Regions from separate parts of the Pseudoalteromonas aliena SW19 genome, predicted to be linked through region 1. Evidence: predicted binding sites of a transcription regulator. Region 1 holds the regulator's gene; each other region holds the start of a gene.

Evidence for each region. The regulator LexA, encoded in region 1, represses DNA repair genes until DNA is damaged. The targets are predictions, from matches to a motif close to TACTGTATNNNNATACAGTA.
Region 2: a site for LexA is predicted at 2,418-2,437, ahead of PALI_RS12155 (YebG family protein). Genes of this name have one in related genera too.
Region 3: a site for LexA is predicted at 5,128-5,147, ahead of dinB (DNA polymerase IV). Genes of this name have one in related genera too.

Annotation. Positions count from the first base shown of each region.
Region 1 covers NZ_AQGU01000028.1:180,222-186,672, forward strand. Annotated here, with positions in the region: gene PALI_RS16025 (hypothetical protein) at 134-514, shown strand; gene PALI_RS16030 (PaaI family thioesterase) at 525-965, opposite strand; gene PALI_RS16035 (M12 family metallo-peptidase) at 1,503-2,999, opposite strand; gene lexA (transcriptional repressor LexA) at 3,297-3,914, shown strand; gene coxB (cytochrome c oxidase subunit II) at 4,421-5,563, shown strand; gene ctaD (cytochrome c oxidase subunit I) at 5,563-6,451, shown strand, end outside.
Region 2 covers NZ_AQGU01000026.1:201,286-207,736, reverse strand. Annotated here, with positions in the region: gene putP (sodium/proline symporter PutP) at 496-1,974, shown strand; gene PALI_RS12155 (YebG family protein) at 2,049-2,366, opposite strand; gene PALI_RS12150 (ComEA family DNA-binding protein) at 2,680-2,976, shown strand; gene PALI_RS12145 (DUF6170 family protein) at 3,086-3,388, opposite strand; gene dsbB (disulfide bond formation protein DsbB) at 3,394-3,912, opposite strand; gene fadR (fatty acid metabolism transcriptional regulator FadR) at 4,696-5,409, shown strand; gene PALI_RS12130 (peroxiredoxin) at 5,644-6,249, shown strand; gene PALI_RS12125 (TonB-dependent receptor) at 6,309-6,451, opposite strand, start outside.
Region 3 covers NZ_AQGU01000027.1:371,625-378,075, forward strand. Annotated here, with positions in the region: gene PALI_RS15080 (response regulator) at 1-402, shown strand, start outside; gene PALI_RS15085 (hybrid sensor histidine kinase/response regulator) at 413-2,383, shown strand; gene PALI_RS15090 (fumarylacetoacetate hydrolase family protein) at 2,397-3,011, shown strand; gene PALI_RS15095 (aldo/keto reductase) at 3,267-4,319, opposite strand; gene PALI_RS15100 (acyl-CoA thioesterase) at 4,329-4,763, opposite strand; gene dinB (DNA polymerase IV) at 5,159-6,211, shown strand; gene PALI_RS15110 (M17 family metallopeptidase) at 6,342-6,451, shown strand, end outside.

The DNA of each region.
Region 1 (6,451 bases):
GAATAAACTGCTAATAAACATTTAAAGTAGCTACTCACTATATAAAATAGCGAATACTGCATAGTTGATTTGGTATAAAAGGGAAACTGCGTTAAAGTTTGCAATGTAATCATTAGAGGATAAATACGAAACGATGTCGGAAATTCAATTTTTAAATGTAGATCTAGAGCTTGAGTCAAAGCAAGATATTAGTGTGCTTGTGGCAGATCTAAAAAAGGTCGCTACGATTTTACATCATGACAAAGACGAATACCGTCATTTAGCACGTATTGAAGCGACAGGTGAAGTAAGTACTCCAGATAAAGCAATAAATCACTTATGTGAGCTTATTGAATCGTGTTCGCGTAATGCGTTAAAGCAGTGGTTAAGCTGCTCGCGTAGAACGTTTGATATTGGTTTTGAATCAGGCAGCACGCCTAAATGTTTTAATCAAGCTTTAGACGCAGATACATTATTGCGTATATCTGCGATTGGTGCAGGTATGGAAATTACAATTTATCCAATTGAAAAATAATACCAACTAATTATCTTCGGTCCACCACTGCTGCGGTCATTTTTGATACGCAGCACAGCTCATTGCGGCTGTTGGTAATTTTTATCTCCCAAACCGAGCTACGCTTACCTATATGAAATGCTTTTGCTGTGGCTGTTAAAGTACCGTTGCGAGATGCTTTTAAATGACTGGCGCTAATTTCTTGCCCAACACAATAAAACTTAGTGAAGTCGACTACAAAGTTAGCTGCATAACTTGCTACCGTTTCGGCAAGCACTACATTGGCGCCGCCATGTACCATACCCATTGGATTGTGGTGCTCAGGTATGGCTGGCATGGTTGCTACTAAATAGTCTTCACCAATTTCAGATATTTCAATGCCCATGGTTTTCATGAGTGTGCCTTGGCCACTAATGCCTTCGTCTAGTTGTTTGCAAAACTCTAAAGTAATAGGTTGATACCAAATACTCATAACCGCTCCTTCTAATTGGTATTTAACCAGAGTTCAGGTTACTTAACCTGAGATCTGGATAATAAATCTATCTCAAGCTGCTATTTTCAGCGCTAACTACGTTGAACTTACTTGCAATAGGCCAGCTATTGACGCGCAAGTTTGCCTTGTTTTCACTGAAAATCTCTGGCTAGAGAAAAATAAATTTAAATATCACTATGATTCAATATATTAGTAAATATCTTAACCAGAGTTCAGGCTACTTAAAATATCGTTTAAATTTTCATAAATTTAAGATTATCATAAGGCTAAATTGAATGTTTGTCGTGCGAAACAGCCATTAACAACTTTAGATAATGTTGTTATTCGTAAAAAGGGTGATTATAAAGCTGAGTAATGGCGATTTATAATTAAGCGAAGTGAGTGACATTTGTAAAATGTGAATTTGCTTTAAACTAAGTTTAATACCAATTGCATTAAATTAATGATCATGTTTTTAATAAAATTGGTATAAGCAAGTCGCCATACCTTGACGCTTGCTTACATTAGCTATATTTTTTATTGGTAACTAGCGACTAGTTCTACATTATTAAAGGCATTAAAACCTTTGAGCATAATAGAGTAATTACCAGTACGAGTATCGCTACAACTTTCGCTATTTCCGTTTTTATAAGGACGGCAATCAAAGTTATTACTCGATGCAATTGCGTTGTATTTTACATGTAGATCAACATCACCACTACCACCTGAGGTTGTGAATGTAACTTGCGTCGCCCCATTTGGCACTGCAAAAGTAAACAACTGTTCGCTATTTCTAGCGCCACTAACTGTAATCGGTTGATTATTTTGTAGTACATTATCATTTGTTGGCGGGGGGGTTGAAGATCTAAAGTTTGCAATAGTTGGATTTGTTAAATTTAATACTCTTGCATTGTCATGTTCTGCTAAAGTTCCCATTACATCACCATTGTATGATTTGTTTGGGTTCGACCAGTAATTAATGCGGGTACAATTATTGGTGCAATTATACGCCATTACTGAACGCCATTGCGATTGAGGTTGCTGATAGCCATGTCCAAATGAATATGGAGATGTTGATGGATCGTTTTCAGGGTTATGACGAGCGCCTTGTAAATGTCCAATTTCATGACCAAAAGAGTAATAACCCGTTGCACAGTCATAATCGACCATAGCAAAAGCGCTATTCGCATTTGCACCAATGGCTTTTGCCTGACCACAGTAGCCGTTTACATCATTCACTAATATGACTACATCAGCACCGTATTGATCGCGTAATGTATGGGCTTCATCCATATAGCCATCATTTTTAGCGGCTAAGCGGTTTAAATCAGTCCCTGAGTTTGTAGCTTCAGTGTAATTAATTTGGCTTACATGAGCTACGCTAACAACAGCGTTAACGCCTGAGTTTTGATAACCTTGGTTGGTCTCGACAACAGCAAGATCAATTAAGCTATTTATATCCCCCGATTTTTGCGCAGCTGCAGGCGTATATAAAACTAATAAGCTAATATCGCTTTGTGCATTGCTAGCCATTGCTGTTTGGTAATTTTGTGCCGTTAAAATTTGCTCACTGATTGAAGCTATGTTGCTATTGCTAGATTGCTTATAATCGGGTGCATGCTCAGCAGGTTGTTTTGCTGGATCCAGTTCAATGAAGTTATGACCAGAGTGTTTATTTGGTTGTAATTTGTAAACATGTTCGCCTACTTTTACCGTACCAGAAATCCCTTTTTCCGATTTGATGAGTGTAACTTCGTCACCATCTAAGCTTTTACCAACCCAAATTAGACTACCTGTTGCTGATGAGCTTGTTGTGCTTTTAATAAACTCAATATTATTACCTTTAATAGGTAAGAAAAAAGCATCTGTGTTGCTGCTTAGTTCAAAAAGTGGTTGCCCAAATTGAGATTGAGTACTTGCTTGTGCAGTCATGCTTTGTGAAATGTTAGAGTATTGAACTTCAAAAAGTGGAACTTGAGCGTGCGTATAACCACTGAACAGTAGGCCAATAAATAATGGTGAGTATTTTTTCATTTGATAATCCTTTTGAATTTATTTTGTTCTTATAAAGTGTACATGTTAATAAGCTGTTTTCAACCCATTAACATTGAGGTGTGTTTAATATGACTATTATTGTAAATATAAAAATACACTTGTTTAATTTATGTAACCAGATTTTGTTTTTGTAAGTGTGAAAGGGGATTTATTAATTATGAAAAACAAACGCTATTAGCTGGTAATCGCATAGTTTGTTTAGCTTAATTTAAATTTGCGATTTTTATTTAACTGTATATACTCACAGTTAAATGTACTGTATGGAAAACCAGTTATATGCGACCATTAACGAAGCGCCAAGCTCAAATACTCGAATTAGTTAAAGTTTTTATTAAAGACACTGGTATGCCCCCTACACGTGCAGAGATTGCACAAACACTAGGTTTTAAAAGTGCCAATGCTGCAGAAGAGCATCTAAAAGCACTTGCAAAAAAAGGTGTTATTAAAATGAAGCCAGGCGCAAGCCGAGGTATTCAACTTGTTGAAGAAGAAGAACCTGAGCAATTAGGTTTGCCTCTAATTGGCCGAGTAGCGGCCGGTGAGCCTATTTTGGCGCAAGAGCATGTTGAAAGTCATTGTAAAATTGATCCATTAATGTTTAAACCTGCTGCCGATTTTTTACTGCGTGTTAACGGTATGAGCATGAAAGATATAGGTATTATGGATGGCGACTTATTGGCGGTGCATAAAACTCAAGTTGCTGAAAATGGGCAAGTTGTAGTTGCACGTGTTGATGATGATGTAACTGTAAAGCGCTTTGAAAAAGCAGGTCGAAAAGTACTGCTGCATGCTGAAAATGATGATTTTTCAGCAATTGAAGTCGATTTAGAAAACGAATCTTTTAATATTGAAGGTTTGGCTGTTGGGGTTATTCGTAACGCTGATTGGATGTAATACCAATTTTAGTAAAAACATGATCATTCTAGCGCATTAAATAACTCACTAATTTAATGCAGTGTTAAATTACTGATTTTATAAATGCGTGCTTTTTAGTACGCATTTTTAGTTACAAGGCTCCTTACTAAATAATTTTTATTGCACTCCTCTTTTATCCCCTTATGTTATTTGTAACCCCTATCAAAACTCAGTTCGCATCATTTTAAAATTTTAAAAGTGACATGTTTTTTTGCTAATCCGTTAATATCATTTGTTTAATTTTCATACTAAAACTTGCTTGTTGGTTAATCTTTAGCTAATTATTAATGGGCTGGGCTAACAGTAACTCATTGTTTTTAGTTTTGAGAATACACATATTTACAATAAAACCTTGGTTAGCGCAGTGTAATACCTATTGTTTAATAAGGACGAGGGTATTAATACAAAAATAAAAATAACGAATTGGCGTTTAAGCCGTATGCCTCTTCGCTTTGCACTCGCAACAGCATCAAAGGAGTCGTCACATGGGTAAATTGAGCTCTACCTTGTGGCTTATACTGTTTGTTTTTCCGCAGCAAGTGTTGGCAAATAGCCAATTTAATATGCGTAAAGGCGTAACTGATATAAGTAATAATGTTTATCAGCTGCACATGACTATATTTTTCATATGTTGTGTGATTGGGGTAATCGTGTTTGCCATTATGTTTTGGGCACTCATTCATCACCGCAAATCTAAAGGAGCAGTGCCTGCTCAATTTCACGAAAGCACGAAAGTAGAAATACTTTGGACTGCTATTCCGTTTGTTATTTTAATTGCTATGGCTATACCGGCCACTAAAACTCTAATTGCAATGGAAGATGCCAGTAAGGCTGATCTCACTATTAAAATTACAGGATCGCAATGGAAATGGCATTACGAATACATGGGTGAAGACGTTGAGTTTTACTCAATGCTTTCTACTCCTCAAGACGAAATTGCTAATCTTGCACAGAAAAACCCTAACTATTTACTTGAGGTAGATAAACCACTGGTACTGCCTATAAACCAAAAAGTACGTTTTTTAATGACCTCAGACGATGTTATTCACTCGTGGTGGGTGCCCGATTTTGCCGTCAAAAAAGACGCAAATCCTGGGTTTATAAACGAAACATGGACCAATATAAACGAAGAAGGGATTTACCGGGGTCAATGCGCTGAGCTGTGCGGTAAAGATCATGGTTTTATGCCTGTGGTTGTAGTTGCAAAATCAGAATCCGATTTTAAAACCTGGTTGGTAGATGCAAAGCAGGCTAAGCAGAAAGCTGCGCTGGCAGATGCCGCACTGCTTGATCAAACGTTACCTAAAGATGAGTTAATGACTTTGGGTGAACAAGTATATATGGCTAATTGTGCAGCGTGCCATCAGCCTACGGGCATGGGATTACCAGGTGTATTTCCTGCACTTAAAGGGAGTCCAATTGTATTAGGGGATATTAAAGATCACATTGATATAATTATTCATGGCCGCCCAGGCACTGCAATGCAAGCCTTTGCAAAACAGTTATCTATAAAGCAATTAGCAGCAGTTATTACTTATAAGCGTAATGCATGGGGTAACGATACGGGTGATGTTATTCAGCCGAGTCAAATACAGACAGCACTTGATGCCAAAGTGGAGGCGAACTAATGAGTAGCATAGTAGAACAACCTAACGCCGATGAAGCGCATCATGCACATCACCCTGCAAAAGGATTTAAACGCTGGCTTTATACAACCAATCATAAAGATATAGGTAGTTTATATTTAATATTTTCGCTGACCATGTTTTTAATTGGTGGCGCAATGGCCATGGTGATTAGGGCTGAATTATTTCAACCAGGTTTACAGTTGGTTGATCCCCACTTTTTTAATCAAATGACCACCGTACACGGTTTAATTATGGTATTTGGTGCAGTAATGCCAGCCTTTACTGGCCTTGCCAATTGGATGGTGCCGCTGATGATTGGTGCACCTGATATGGCACTACCAAGAATGAATAACTGGAGTTTTTGGATTTTACCGTTTGCGTTTTTAATTTTATTAGCATCGTTATTTATGCCCGGTGGTGGTCCTGCATTTGGCTGGACTTTTTATGCTCCGCTCTCTACAACTTACAGTAATGACAATACGGCGTTGTTTGTATTTGCCGTACATATAATGGGAATAAGTTCAATTATGGGGGCTATTAATGTCATTGTCACCATAGTTAATTTACGTGCTCCAGGCATGACATGGATGAAGCTTCCCCTATTTGTATGGACATGGTTAATTACTGCCTTTTTATTAATTGCGGTAATGCCCGTACTTGCAGGGGCTGTAACTATGGTGCTTACCGATAAGTACTTTGCGACCAGCTTTTTTGATGCCGCAGGTGGCGGTGATCCGGTGATGTTTCAGCATATTTTCTGGTTTTTTGGTCACCCAGAAGTGTACATCATGATTTTGCCAGCGTTCGGTATTATATCGACCATAGTGCCTACTTTCTCGCGTAAAAAACTCTTTGGTTATGCCTCTATGGTGTATGCCACATCCTCGA
Region 2 (6,451 bases), on a different contig from region 1:
CTGCTGCAAAATTAATCACGAAAGGTCAACACGCCCTAGTAAATTATACTTATAAACCAAGTGAATTATTAGGATAAATAGGGCTTTAAAATTATTTTCAATTTAAAAAAGTGAAGTTTATAAATTCATGTGTTGAATGAGGTGTAGCCAAGCTTAAGCGTTATATTTACATTTTATTTATCACACCCTTGTGGTTAAACACGTTTATCACTCCTTGAAGCGTTTTTGCTGAGCGTTACACATTGCTCTTTATTTTATAAAGAGTGGTAACTTTGTAATACGCTTTTCAAAAATTAACGGGATCTAATGGTTTGATTTAAAAGCGTACAACGTGAATGTTTTTAAATCAGAAAAGGCAACAAGTTGGAGATTTGCGTATTAGGCATGTTATAGTCATTACGAATAGCTTTTATCCTAATACTGTCTTTATTATAAAATATTAAGAGTCAATATTCGGATCAAAAGCCTGTTATTAATAATTGTGCGGAGGCTAATTTGGAAACAGGAATGATTATTTCACTGACGTTATACTTTGTTGTAATGTTGGGTATAGGACTATATGCATATAAACAATCTACGAGCGATGTTTCCGGCTATATGCTAGGAGGCAGGAATTTATCACCAAGTGTAGCTGCGCTTTCAGCTGGTGCTTCAGACATGAGTGGTTGGATATTAATGGGCCTACCTGGTGCAATGTTCGTAACTGGGTTTAGTAGTACGTGGATAGCAATTGGCTTAATTGCAGGTGCTTGGTTAAACTACTTTCTGGTAGCCCCTCGACTAAGAGTTTATACCGAAAAAGCAAATGACTCGATTACCATTCCAGATTACTTTTCTAATCGCTTTAATGATAAATCAAACTTATTACGTGTTGTTTCTGCTGTTGTGATTATTGTGTTCTTCACACTTTATACTTCTTCGGGAGTTGTTGCTGGCGGTAAATTATTTGAAAGCTCATTTGGCCTAAGCTATGAAATGGGTTTATACGTCACCACGGGTGTTGTTGTTTTGTATACTTTGTTTGGTGGATTTTTAGCTGTGAGCCTAACTGATTTTGTGCAAGGCTGTATCATGTTTATTGCGCTTATCTTAGTGCCTACTGTTGCCTACTCATTGCTAGAACAACCACTAGAATCGACCCTAAACAGTGTTAATCCAGATATGCTTAGTTGGATTGGTGCAGGCTCAACACTAGGTATTATTTCAGCAATGGCATGGGGATTAGGTTATTTTGGACAACCTCATATTATTGTCCGTTTTATGTCAGTACGCAGTGTTAAAGACATGCCAACGGCTCGTCGTATTGGTATGACATGGATGATTGTTGCCGCCGTTGGTGCTGTTGCTACAGGTATATTTGGTGCCGCATATACTTATGAAAATAACATTGTAGTGAAAGACCCTGAAACTATTTTCTTAATTCTTTCAGAGCTACTATTTCACCCTTTGATTGCTGGCTTTTTATTAGCTGCAATTTTAGCGGCTATTATGAGTACAATTTCTTCACAGTTATTAGTTAGTTCAAGCTCTTTGACAGAAGATTTATATAAAACATTTTTACGTAAAGATGCTAGCGATTTTGAATTGGTAACCGTTGGCCGAATTAGTGTAGCTATTGTGGCACTGTTCGCTATCTACTTAGCCTATGACCGAGATAGCTCTATTTTAGACTTAGTTAGTAATGCATGGGCAGGGTTTGGAGCTGCATTTGGTCCATTGGTGTTGTTTAGTCTTTATTGGAAACGTATGAACTTTGCTGGTGCTTTAGCCGGTATGCTGGTGGGTGCATTTACAGTACTTATTTGGATCTACGGTCCATTTACTATTGATGGCAAGAGCTTAAGTAGCTTTATGTATGAAATAGTACCTGGCTTTATTTTATCGAGTATTGCTATTGTCGCTGTAAGTTTAGTAACAAGTGAGCCTGCAGAAGATATAACAATATTATTTGATGAGGTAGAAAAAGAGCTTTAAATAGCTAATTTAAGTTGGATTAAGTGATAAAAAAGGGAGCAACTAAGTTGCTCCCTTTTTTATTTAATGCTTTTTTAGCTTACTTGTTTTTCGTCGCTATTTTTGATCGAAGCAACATTATCTGTTTTTTTACTTTTTTCTGAGACTTTAGCCGGCACAGGATCTTTTGCGCCTTTCAATACAGCCATAAAGTCATCTTTGCTCTTTGCTATTTCCAGGGCCAGTGACTCTATTTGTTGCTCACTTAACGGTACATCTACTTTTTCGAGCATTAGCTCAAGTGACTCTGCTATATCGAGCATTTTGTCATAGGCATCAGCTTCTTTTTTAGTAGTAAACGTCATGCGCTCAACTCCGTTTCGTTCTACAACATATTTAACAACAACAGCCATGATTTCTCCTGCAAGCTTGCGTGGCAATGTGGTTTATAAAAACCATTAGTTTACTGTTTTTATGTACAGTAATGGTTTGTGATGTAATTTGCAAGTTTCTCTTATTATTTTCAGTTCGTTCTAAATTTGACAAAAAACGGTAATTTTACTTTAGTTAAGCAATCACTTGTTTTACCCGCTGCATTACAGGATTTCGGATAGTAGTGATAATGCGCTTAGTTATTCTTTAAGTGACTAATTCTAGCACTTTATTTATTGAATGTTTCCTAAGCAAAATTTAAACAATGTTCGAACAGAATTCAAGGAAGCCAAAATGAAAATATTTAACAGCTTATTGCTTGTAAGTTTATTGTGTTTACTCCCTGCAACTAATATTTATGCTCAGTTATCTGAAATTACTCAACAGATACCGCAATTTGAAGCCATTAGTATAAATAAAGCAGATGCGAGTTTACTAACGAAATTACCAGGAATTGGCAATAAGAAAGCCGAGGCAATCGTTGAGTATAGAGATAAAAATGGTGAATTCACTTCTATAGATGATTTAACTAAAGTTAAGGGGATTGGTAAAAAGCTAATGACTAAGTTGGAGGGAAAAGTTAAGCTTTAAGTCCTATTAAACCGTATTGGCCTTTGACTAAATATATTTAATAATGTGTTAGTCGTGTTTGAGCTGTAAATAGGTTTTTTATTGTTAAACTAATAAGCATAAAGGGCGCTTAAGCGCCCTTATCATAATGTTTTAATGCTTCACTGAGATTTTTTTTAGCGAAGTTAATTTCTATTGGTGTTGTTAATAAGGGGTAGCAAAGTCCGCCAAGGATTAAAAATGGTATTAGGATCCAACCTTTAAATACTGTAAATATTAAAAATAGTGGGCTGAGTAACAACAATTTTATAATACGAAGCAATACGCGTTCAGAAGGTGAAAGCATCGTTAATGAATCAGCGATAACAGCTTGCCTGTCGCGTATTTTTAAATGCTTTAGTTCTGTAAGTTGACTAGAAAAAAAAGTAAACATAATGACTAAACCGTTCTTTTTAACATTAGGCGACCTGTTATTACGATAAAAAATGTAATAGCAAATAATCCAAATATAATTTCCATCCAAGCAGGCATACTCAAACCCGCAAACTGCCAATCTATATTTCCGCAATCACCCGTCGCTTGAAAAAAGTGAGGGATCCATTCATGCAAAGGCATAAACGACGGGAAGTTTGGCTCAAACTCGCAGCTAAATGCAAAAGGATCTGTGGTTGTTTGCATATCGATATGTTCGCGTGCGATTAAATAGCCCCAAATACTTGATACTCCCCAGATTGAATAGGCAATAACACGCGTTACTTTACTGTTTGGATTAATTGAGCCAACAATACCAGCTGCAAGCAATCCTAACACCGCAGTACGTTGATAAATACACATTATGCATGGCGCCAGCCCCATTTGGTATTGAAAGAATAGGGCAGTAACTTCAAGTAAAAAAACAATAGCGGTGAATAAAAGCCAGGGTGTACGTTGGGTGGGTAATTGCGCAAGCCAGTTCATAAAAATTCCACGTTTAAATAAAGCATTAGATTATGACTTAGGATAAAGTCTGCGGCAACAAAAAGGAAAGAAAGCGACCGAAGTAACTAAAATTAATGATCACTTGATACAACCCTAATTGACGCGGTGTGCTGTTCTACCAAGCCCCATTGATAACATAAGTCCTGCCATATCACTTTATAAGCCTATAGTAGGTACAGCTAAGGCCCACTGTAGCTAGCGCATGATATAGGGTAGTAGGATTAGGATGATAGTAGGATTAGGATGACACCCATTCTAATTATTAAGAATGAAATCAAGGCTGCAGAAGCATTGGGCAATAGGTGTCTGGTTGCATTTTGTAATAAGAGAACAGCTGAAATATTAATGACAAGTGTATCAGAAATCATTAATAGCGCTAAATCATTAACTAGGCAGGTTTCAGTTCAGTTGAAGTCCTTGCCTAACAAGAACCTAAATCAGGCGGCTAGCACTGTCGCACTTGTCACAAAATAGACGCAAAAACACCGCCAGCACGCCGCTGACTTGCGGTATTCATACATAGTTGTCCAGTGATGAGCCAGATTTTAATTTGATATGTTCTAATAGTTTGTTCAATTAAAAGTTATTATCATCCCTTTTATTGAGCCAAAAATCTTATGCTCTGCAGCAATCTTACCTTTGGTGTGTATGGTCACTTTGACTAATGTATATTACTTTACTTGTTAGTTGTGCATCGTCTGGTACAATCAGTCGGCTATTCATGTGAACAATAAGTTGTAGATTAATTCGAGTGGGAATTGAATGAGAATTTTTAAAGCCAAAAGTCCAGCAGGATTTGCTGAAGAATATATAGTTGAGTCTATTTGGAATGGTGATTTCCCTCCAGGTTCAATTCTACCTGCAGAACGGGAACTCTCAGAGTTAATTGGCGTAACAAGAACAACTTTACGTGAAGTATTACAACGTTTAGCACGTGATGGCTGGTTGACTATTCAACATGGTAAACCTACCAAAGTTAATAATTTTTGGGAAACATCTGGTTTAAATATTCTTGAGACCTTAGCGCGTTTAGATGAAGATAAAATGCCTGAGCTGACCGATCAACTTCTATCGGCAAGAACAAATATCAGTGCAATTTATACGCGTGCTGCAATTAAATTAAACCCAGAACGTGTGATTGAAATTTTATCACAAAGTGATGAATTAGAAGATACCGCTCAAGCCTTCTCTGATTACGATTACAAAGTGCATCACGAGCTGGCTGTTGCCGGTAACAATCGTATTTATGTATTAATACTAAATGGCTTTAGAGGCTTTTATTCAAAAATTGGTTGTCATTACTTTTCAGATGCAGGCACACGTGAACTTGCTCGCCAGTTTTATAAAGACCTAACGGTATTAGCGGAAAATAGAGAGCACGATGGTGCGATTTCGATGATGCGTAAATATGGACATCAAACAGGCGAAATTTGGCAGAGAATTCGTGGTGATATGCCATCGGATATAATGGACTAAACGCTTGAAAAAAACCTGCATTTGCAGGTTTTTTTGCATTTTAGATGTTTTAAATTATTGTTCGGTATTATCGATTGCGCACATCGTTAAATACGATTATCTTTTTTAAATATTTATATCTAATATACAGAATAATTATATATAGGTGCTATTGGTTTTTAACTTTTAGCGCCCATATATGTACCAGCATTGCAAAAGCAATTGATAACAAACTCAAAATATTTGGAGAATAAAATGGGTGTATTAGTAGGCCGCCAGGCACCAGACTTTACCGCTGCAGCTGTTCTTGGTAATGGTGAAATCGTAGATAGCTACAACCTTCATGAAACAATTAAAGGTAAAAAAGCAGTTATCTTCTTTTACCCACTAGATTTCACGTTTGTATGCCCTTCTGAACTTATTGCATTTGATAAGCGTTTTGAAGAGTTTCAAAAGCGTGGCGTAGAAGTAATTGGTGTTTCTATCGATTCACAATTCTCACATAACGCATGGCGTAACACGGCTGTTGCAGACGGCGGTATTGGTAAAGTTCAATACGCACTAGTTGCAGACGTTAAGCACGAGATTTGTAAAGCATACGACGTTGAGCATCCAGAAGCGGGTGTTGCATTTCGTGGTTCATTCTTAATCGACGAAGAAGGTAATGTACGTCACCAAGTAGTGAACGATTTACCACTAGGTCGTAACATCGATGAAATGCTTCGTATGGTTGACGCACTGACGTTCCACACTGAGCACGGTGAAGTATGCCCTGCTGGTTGGACTGAAGGTAAAAAAGGTATGGACGCAAGCCCTGAAGGCGTTGCTAAGTTCTTATCTGAAAATGAAGGCGATCTATAATTTAGCCTTTAATTTTAAATAAAAAAACCGCCAACTGGCGGTTTTTTATGTGTCTTTATTTAGAAAGATAAGCTTACTTTAGTATAGAAGTAACGGCCACGAGGATTGTGCACACCCGATGCATAACCGTATAAATCGCCATCTCCATCACCAATTGCAAATGGTGGTTCTTCATCAAATAAATTGTTAACACCGAGCGATA
Region 3 (6,451 bases), on a different contig from region 1:
CGTTTGTTAACACAAGATGCCCTTGCTGAAAGCCGTGTACTTAACGATCTTCATTTTGTTGAGGACGGCGTTGAATTACTCGAATACTTAGAGCGCAGGGGGAAATTTGCCGATAAAGCTGTGTCGCCGCGTCCTGGGCTTATATTACTAGATCTAAACATGCCAAGAATGGACGGTCGTGAAGCGCTTGAGGCAATAAAAGCAAACCCTAACCTAAAAGGGATTCCGGTTGTTATTTTAACTACGTCTAAACAAGAAGAAGATATGGTTAAGGGATATAACTTAGGAGCTGCATCTTATATTACAAAACCGGTGACGTTTGATGGCTTAGTTGAGCTAATGAAAACGTTAGGAAAGTATTGGGTAGAGTTTGTAGAGCTGCCAGCAACATTTAACGATTAATGGAGATTTTATGTTAGATAAAGTGACTCAGTTGCTGCTTGTAGAAGATGATGAAGATGATTACATACTCACCTGCGACTATCTAGACCAATTAGATTCACACACGTTTAACATTCAATGGGTTAGCTCCCCTGAGCAGGCAATTGCGACGCTTAGTAAGAATGAGCACGACATTTGCCTACTTGATTACCGCTTAGGTGCATCAAACGGATTAGATGTATTAAAGGAAGCCATTGCCAATGGCTTTAGCGGCCCGATTATTATGCTCACCGGCCAATCCAACGACGAGTTAGATTGCGCAGCGCTTGATGCGGGTGCAGTTGATTACTTAATAAAAACGGAAATGAGCTCGAGCCGTTTTGCTCGCGCCATTCGTTATGCTTTGGCACGAAAAGATGTAGAAGGTGAGCGAGTTGAGCGTTTAAAAGCAGAAGCAGAAAACCGCTCAAAAGACCGCTTTTTAGCTCATTTGAGCCATGAACTACGCACTCCACTGTCGTCTATTTTAGGTTATACCGAATTATTAATGCAGAGCGACTTTAGTCAGCAAGCAGAAAATGAATTGGGAGTTATTTATCGAAACGGTAAGCATTTATTAAGCTTATTAAACGATGTTCTCGATTTATCTAAAATAGCCGCCGATAAACTCGAGCTTACCTTAAGCGAAGTAAACCTCGATAGCATGCTTGCGGATGTTTATACCTTAATGCGTGTATCGGTACTTGATAAAGGGCTTACGCTTCGTTTTGAATCAGATAAACCACTGCCTTTAGTTGCACGACTTGATGCCACAAGAGTTCGTCAAATATTAATAAATTTAATAAATAATGCCGTTAAATTTACCGATAAAGGCGAAATTGTTATTAATGCGTGGACCCAATGGGTTGATGACCAAGAAATGCTGTTTTTTAGTATTAAAGACACGGGCATGGGGATTGCACCTGAAAAACAAAAACTTATTTTTAAGCCGTTTGAGCAAATAGCCGATGTGGAATCGCGCTCTGTTGGCGGAGCGGGTCTTGGTTTAGCAATATGCGCAGAATTATTAGCACGTATGCATGGCGATATTAATTTACAATCTGAGTTTGGCAAAGGCTCTACATTTACCATTTCGGTGTATCCTGGGGATATTAGTGAGGTAGAGCGACAAGTTCTTAACTTTAGTAGTGCGCCGCAGTTACACAGTAAATTAGCTCCTTGTAAAGTAAGTGGCCGTGTATTAGTTGTTGATGATTTACGTGATTTACGCATGCTAGTAGGGCACATGATCAGCTCTTGTGGTGCGAGGGTTGATTATGCAGAGCATGGTCAGCAAGCACTTGAAAAAGTACGCATCGCGGATGCGTATAAAGCGCCTTATGATATTATTTTTATTGATATTCATATGCCTGTAATGGGCGGCAAAGAAGCTACTATAGAGCTTAGAAAAATGGGTTATAAAGGCCCAATAATCGCGCTGACGGCTGCAACGATGAAAGGGATACATGAGGAGCTGGCAGCACTTGGTTTTAATGATGTAATACCAAAGCCGGTTGATAGTGCCGCTTTATATCAATGCTTACAAGATTACTTAATGGCGCCAGAGCACGCGCCTAAAGCTAAAGATATAAACAGTGATAAAGGCTTAACAGAAAAAAAACAGCGTTTTTTACTTGTTGAAGATGACCATGATGCAGCGCAAATAACACAGTTGCTTTTAGAAAGTTTAGGTGTGGAAACCGTGATAGCATCGAGTTGTGCGCAATGTTTACAAATACTCAATCACGATCAGCAATTTAATAAAGTATTGTTAGATATGCACCTGCCTGATGGGCGAGGGGTTGATTTAGGCCAGCAAATTAATGAGCGTTACCCTGAGTTACGCTTGGTAATTGTAAGTGGTGCAGAGCCTGATCCTAAAGAGATAAAAGATTTAAATATTGACCATGTTTTACTAAAACCTATTAATTTGAGCTTACTTGAAACGCTTATTAGCTCATAGGGACATTATTTATATGCATTCAATAAAGTTAGTATCTGAAGAATTAACGCCATCAAAAGTAGTCTGTGTTGGTCGAAATTACACTGCGCACATTGCGGAGTTAAATAATGAAACACCAGATCAAATGGTGTTATTCAATAAGCCAAATAGTGCAATTACCACGCGATTAAATTCGGCTCATAACGGCGATACGCTGCACTATGAAACAGAGCTATGTTTTGTTGTAAAAAATAAAAAGTTTGTAGGTGTTGGGTTAGGCCTTGATTTAACTAAGCGTACAGTACAAAGTAAATTAAAAAATAAAGGACTCCCTTGGGAGCGAGCTAAAGCATTTGACGGCTCAGTTATTCTAACTAATTTTGTAGAGTTAACAGATGCAATGCAGCATTTTACGTTTGAGCTTAAAATTAATAATGCTGTTATTCAGCAAGGTGATACTCATTTTATGCTAAACGACCCAGAATCTATTTTACAAAATATCAGCGAGTTTATGAGCTTAGAAGATGGTGATGTGATCATGACAGGTACACCTTCTGGTGTAGGGGAGGTAACCGCGAAAAGTATTTTTGCTGTCGCGCTTTATGCCAATGATCAGTGTTTACTAGAGCATCACTGGCAAGCAAGTTAAATAGGTAACTAAACAGATAATTAAATATCATTTAATTATCTGTTTTAAATCAGCAGACTTACATTGGGGCGTATTGACCTGTCGTGACTGATTTTGCAGCATAAATACCAAACATGCGCTGCCCTTTGGGTTTTTTTTAGGGACGATTAACTCTTTGTTGCTCTCTTCTTACTTAGACTATAGATTACAAACCTCGCGCCGCGATTAAATCGTCCCTAGATTGAACAAATTTCAATCCACAAAGGTCAACAAGCCCTAATACGGCATCGGATTATTTCTAAAAATAGTATCAATGCCAGTTAGCACGTCATCACTTAGCGTAATATCAAATGCATCAATATCTTCTTTTAATTGCGCCATACTTGTTGCACCAATAATAGACGACGTTACACCGTCTACTTGATTACACCATGCGAGTGCAAGCTGTGCTGGCGTTATATTATTAGCATGCGCCAGCTCAACATATTGTTTAGTCGCTTGCTCTGCGTTTGGTGTATCTCTAAAAATACCGTTACGCTGCATAAAGGTCCAGCGAGAACCTTCTGGGCGAGCACCATTTAAGTATTTACCTGTTAATAAACCGGCGGCTAAAGGTGACCATGGTAAGTAAGCAATATCCTCATGCACACATTGCTCAATTAAATAGGGCCAATCTTTGGTATGCGCTAAGCTAAACTCGTTTTGAATAGATACCATACGAGGTAAATTATGCTCTTTTGCCAAGTTTAAAAATTGGCTTATCCCCCAAGGTGTGTCGTCAGATAAACCGCAGTGTTTAATTTTTCCGGCTTTTACGCAGTCGTTTAAACCTTCTAAAATATCCAGCATGCCAGCTTGATGTTCTTGTGTATTTACGTTTGTAAATTTAAGCATACCAGGCCATTGCCTACCAAAATGAGGCGTAGAGCGATTGGGCCAATGTAGCTGATATAAATCAATATAGTCTGTTTGTAAGCGTTTAAGTGACTCATCAACAGCTTCAATAACCGATTGACGAGTAATATTACCGCCGCCTCTCACCCACGATAAGCCATTTCCCGCTATTTTTGTGGCGAGAATTATATCGCTACGTTTTTGCTGATTACGTGAAAACCAGTCGCCAATAATTTGCTCTGTTTTTCCATATGTATCGGGAGAGGGCGGCACCGCATACATTTCGGCGGTATCAATAAAATTGACGCCTTTAGAGAGTGCGTAAGCTATTTGTTCATCGGCATCGCGCTGAGTATTTTGTAAACCCCAAGTCATACTGCCTAAACACACTCGAGATACGTCTACACCACTGCTACCAAGTGGACTATATTGCATAAAACTTCCTTAGTTATTAGGTTGAGCATGGGTGGTTAGAGCTGATAAAAGAGGCTCAGTAATTAGCGCTTTTTGCCCTGTTGTAAAGTCAAACATAACCACTTTTGAATTACCCGTAGTGGTTATCGCATTTTGTGCATGGCTAAATACAGTGTAATTCATCATAAAGCGATCTTCTTTAATGTCAGTGATGGTAACACCGACAGTAAGTGTATCTGGAAAAGTAACTGGGCGTTTATAGCGCACATTGTTTTCGCTTATAACTGGACCAATACCGCTTGGGGTAATTGTATCAAATAGGTTTATTTTGTTTAAAAAGTCTATTCGAGCTATTTCAAAATAACGTAAGTAAACCACGTTATTAACGTGTTGGAGGGCATCCATGTCAGCCCAAGCTACGGTAATATCAGTATGAATAGGATATTGATCTTTAAACGTTTGCATAAACTTATAGCTCTTAATTTTAAAGCACTTAGGTTATCAATATGAAGTTATGACCTCAAGGTAATTAATATGGCATTTTTAGCTAATCATTGTGCCTATTTAAATTAAGGTCTACAGTTATGTTATATAAATAGGAGAAACGCATATGCAACAAGTAGTTAATTGGGTTCTAGCATGTTTAATTTTTATTATGTCGTTTATTTGTTATGCAATGGGAAATCTCTCGGTAGGAGTGTGTTTACTTGCCGCAGGGTTTTTACTTGAATTTGCTTTTTGGCTGTATTGCTTTAAAAAAACGAGGCGATTTAAGCAGTCATTTTAGATTAGCTAGGCGCTTGCATATTAAAAGTGTTTGCATAATAATGACTGTATAAATAAACAGTTATTTTGTGGCGATGAAAAAGTTTATTCACATAGATATGGATTGTTTTTACGCCGCAGTAGAAATGCGCGACAATCCTGAGCTTGCTAATGTACCGTTGGCAATCGGCGGTAATAGCCGGCGAGGTGTACTTTCAACCGCTAATTACCTTGCTAGAGAATATGGTGTACGCTCTGCCATGTCTAATTACCATGCTAAACAATTATGCCCCGATTTAGTGATTGTATCCGGACGTATGGCTGTTTATAAAGAGGCCTCAAACCAAATACGCGAAGTATTTAACCACTACACAGATTTAATTGAGCCACTTTCCCTTGATGAAGCTTACCTTGATGTAACAAATAGTGCCGCCTGTAAAGGCAGTGCTACGCTTATTGCACAACAAATAAGAGCCGATATTTACAATGCAACTGGGCTGACTGCATCAGCAGGGATTGCGCCAATTAAGTTTATTGCCAAAATAGCGAGTGACGAAAATAAGCCCAACGGGCAATTTGTAGTATTACCCAATGAAGTTGATGGTTTTTTAGCGCAGTTACCACTGGGTAAAATTCCTGGGGTGGGGAAAGTAACGCTCGAAAAACTCAATTTAAAAGGGTTATACACCGGCAAAGATGTGCGCGAAAAAGGCGTAAATTGGATGCAGCAGCATGTAGGTAACTTTGGTGTTTCTCTTTATCAAAAGTGTGCGGGTGAATATGTTGGTAAAGTCTCTACCAATCGAATTAGAAAATCGTTAAGTGTTGAGCATACTTATGAATACAATAAAAACAGCTTACAAGAATGCCTAGAGCAACTCCCTAAGTTGTTAGAGGAGTTGAAGGTACGTTTAGATAAACAACAATTACAAAACAGAATTAATAAACTGAGCGTTAAAGTTAAATTTGCCAATTTTGTAGTGACTTCTGCGGATCAGGCATACCATCAATTAAACACTGAAATTTTTACTCAGTTACTAACTAAAGCTTATCAACGAGGTGTGCAGCAGCCAGTAAGGCTTTTAGGTCTTGGCGTGGGTATAAAAAACCAGCCAGAGCATAATTTACAGCTTAGTATTCTCGATTAAGTGGCAAAGCCTGTAACTGCAAGTTGCCAATAAACAAGCAATTAAACTAAATGCTTGTCGCAGCTTGCTGGTCTTCAATATTTAAATCGACGATAATAGAGGCTTATGTTTTTTAACAGGACCTTTATTTATGGCATATCCACAAGCCGTGTTGGCTCAGCCAGTAAGTGCTAGCCTTGAATGTACATCTCATGATGCATTAATCATTATCAGTGATGATTTTTCTCAATTACCAAACAA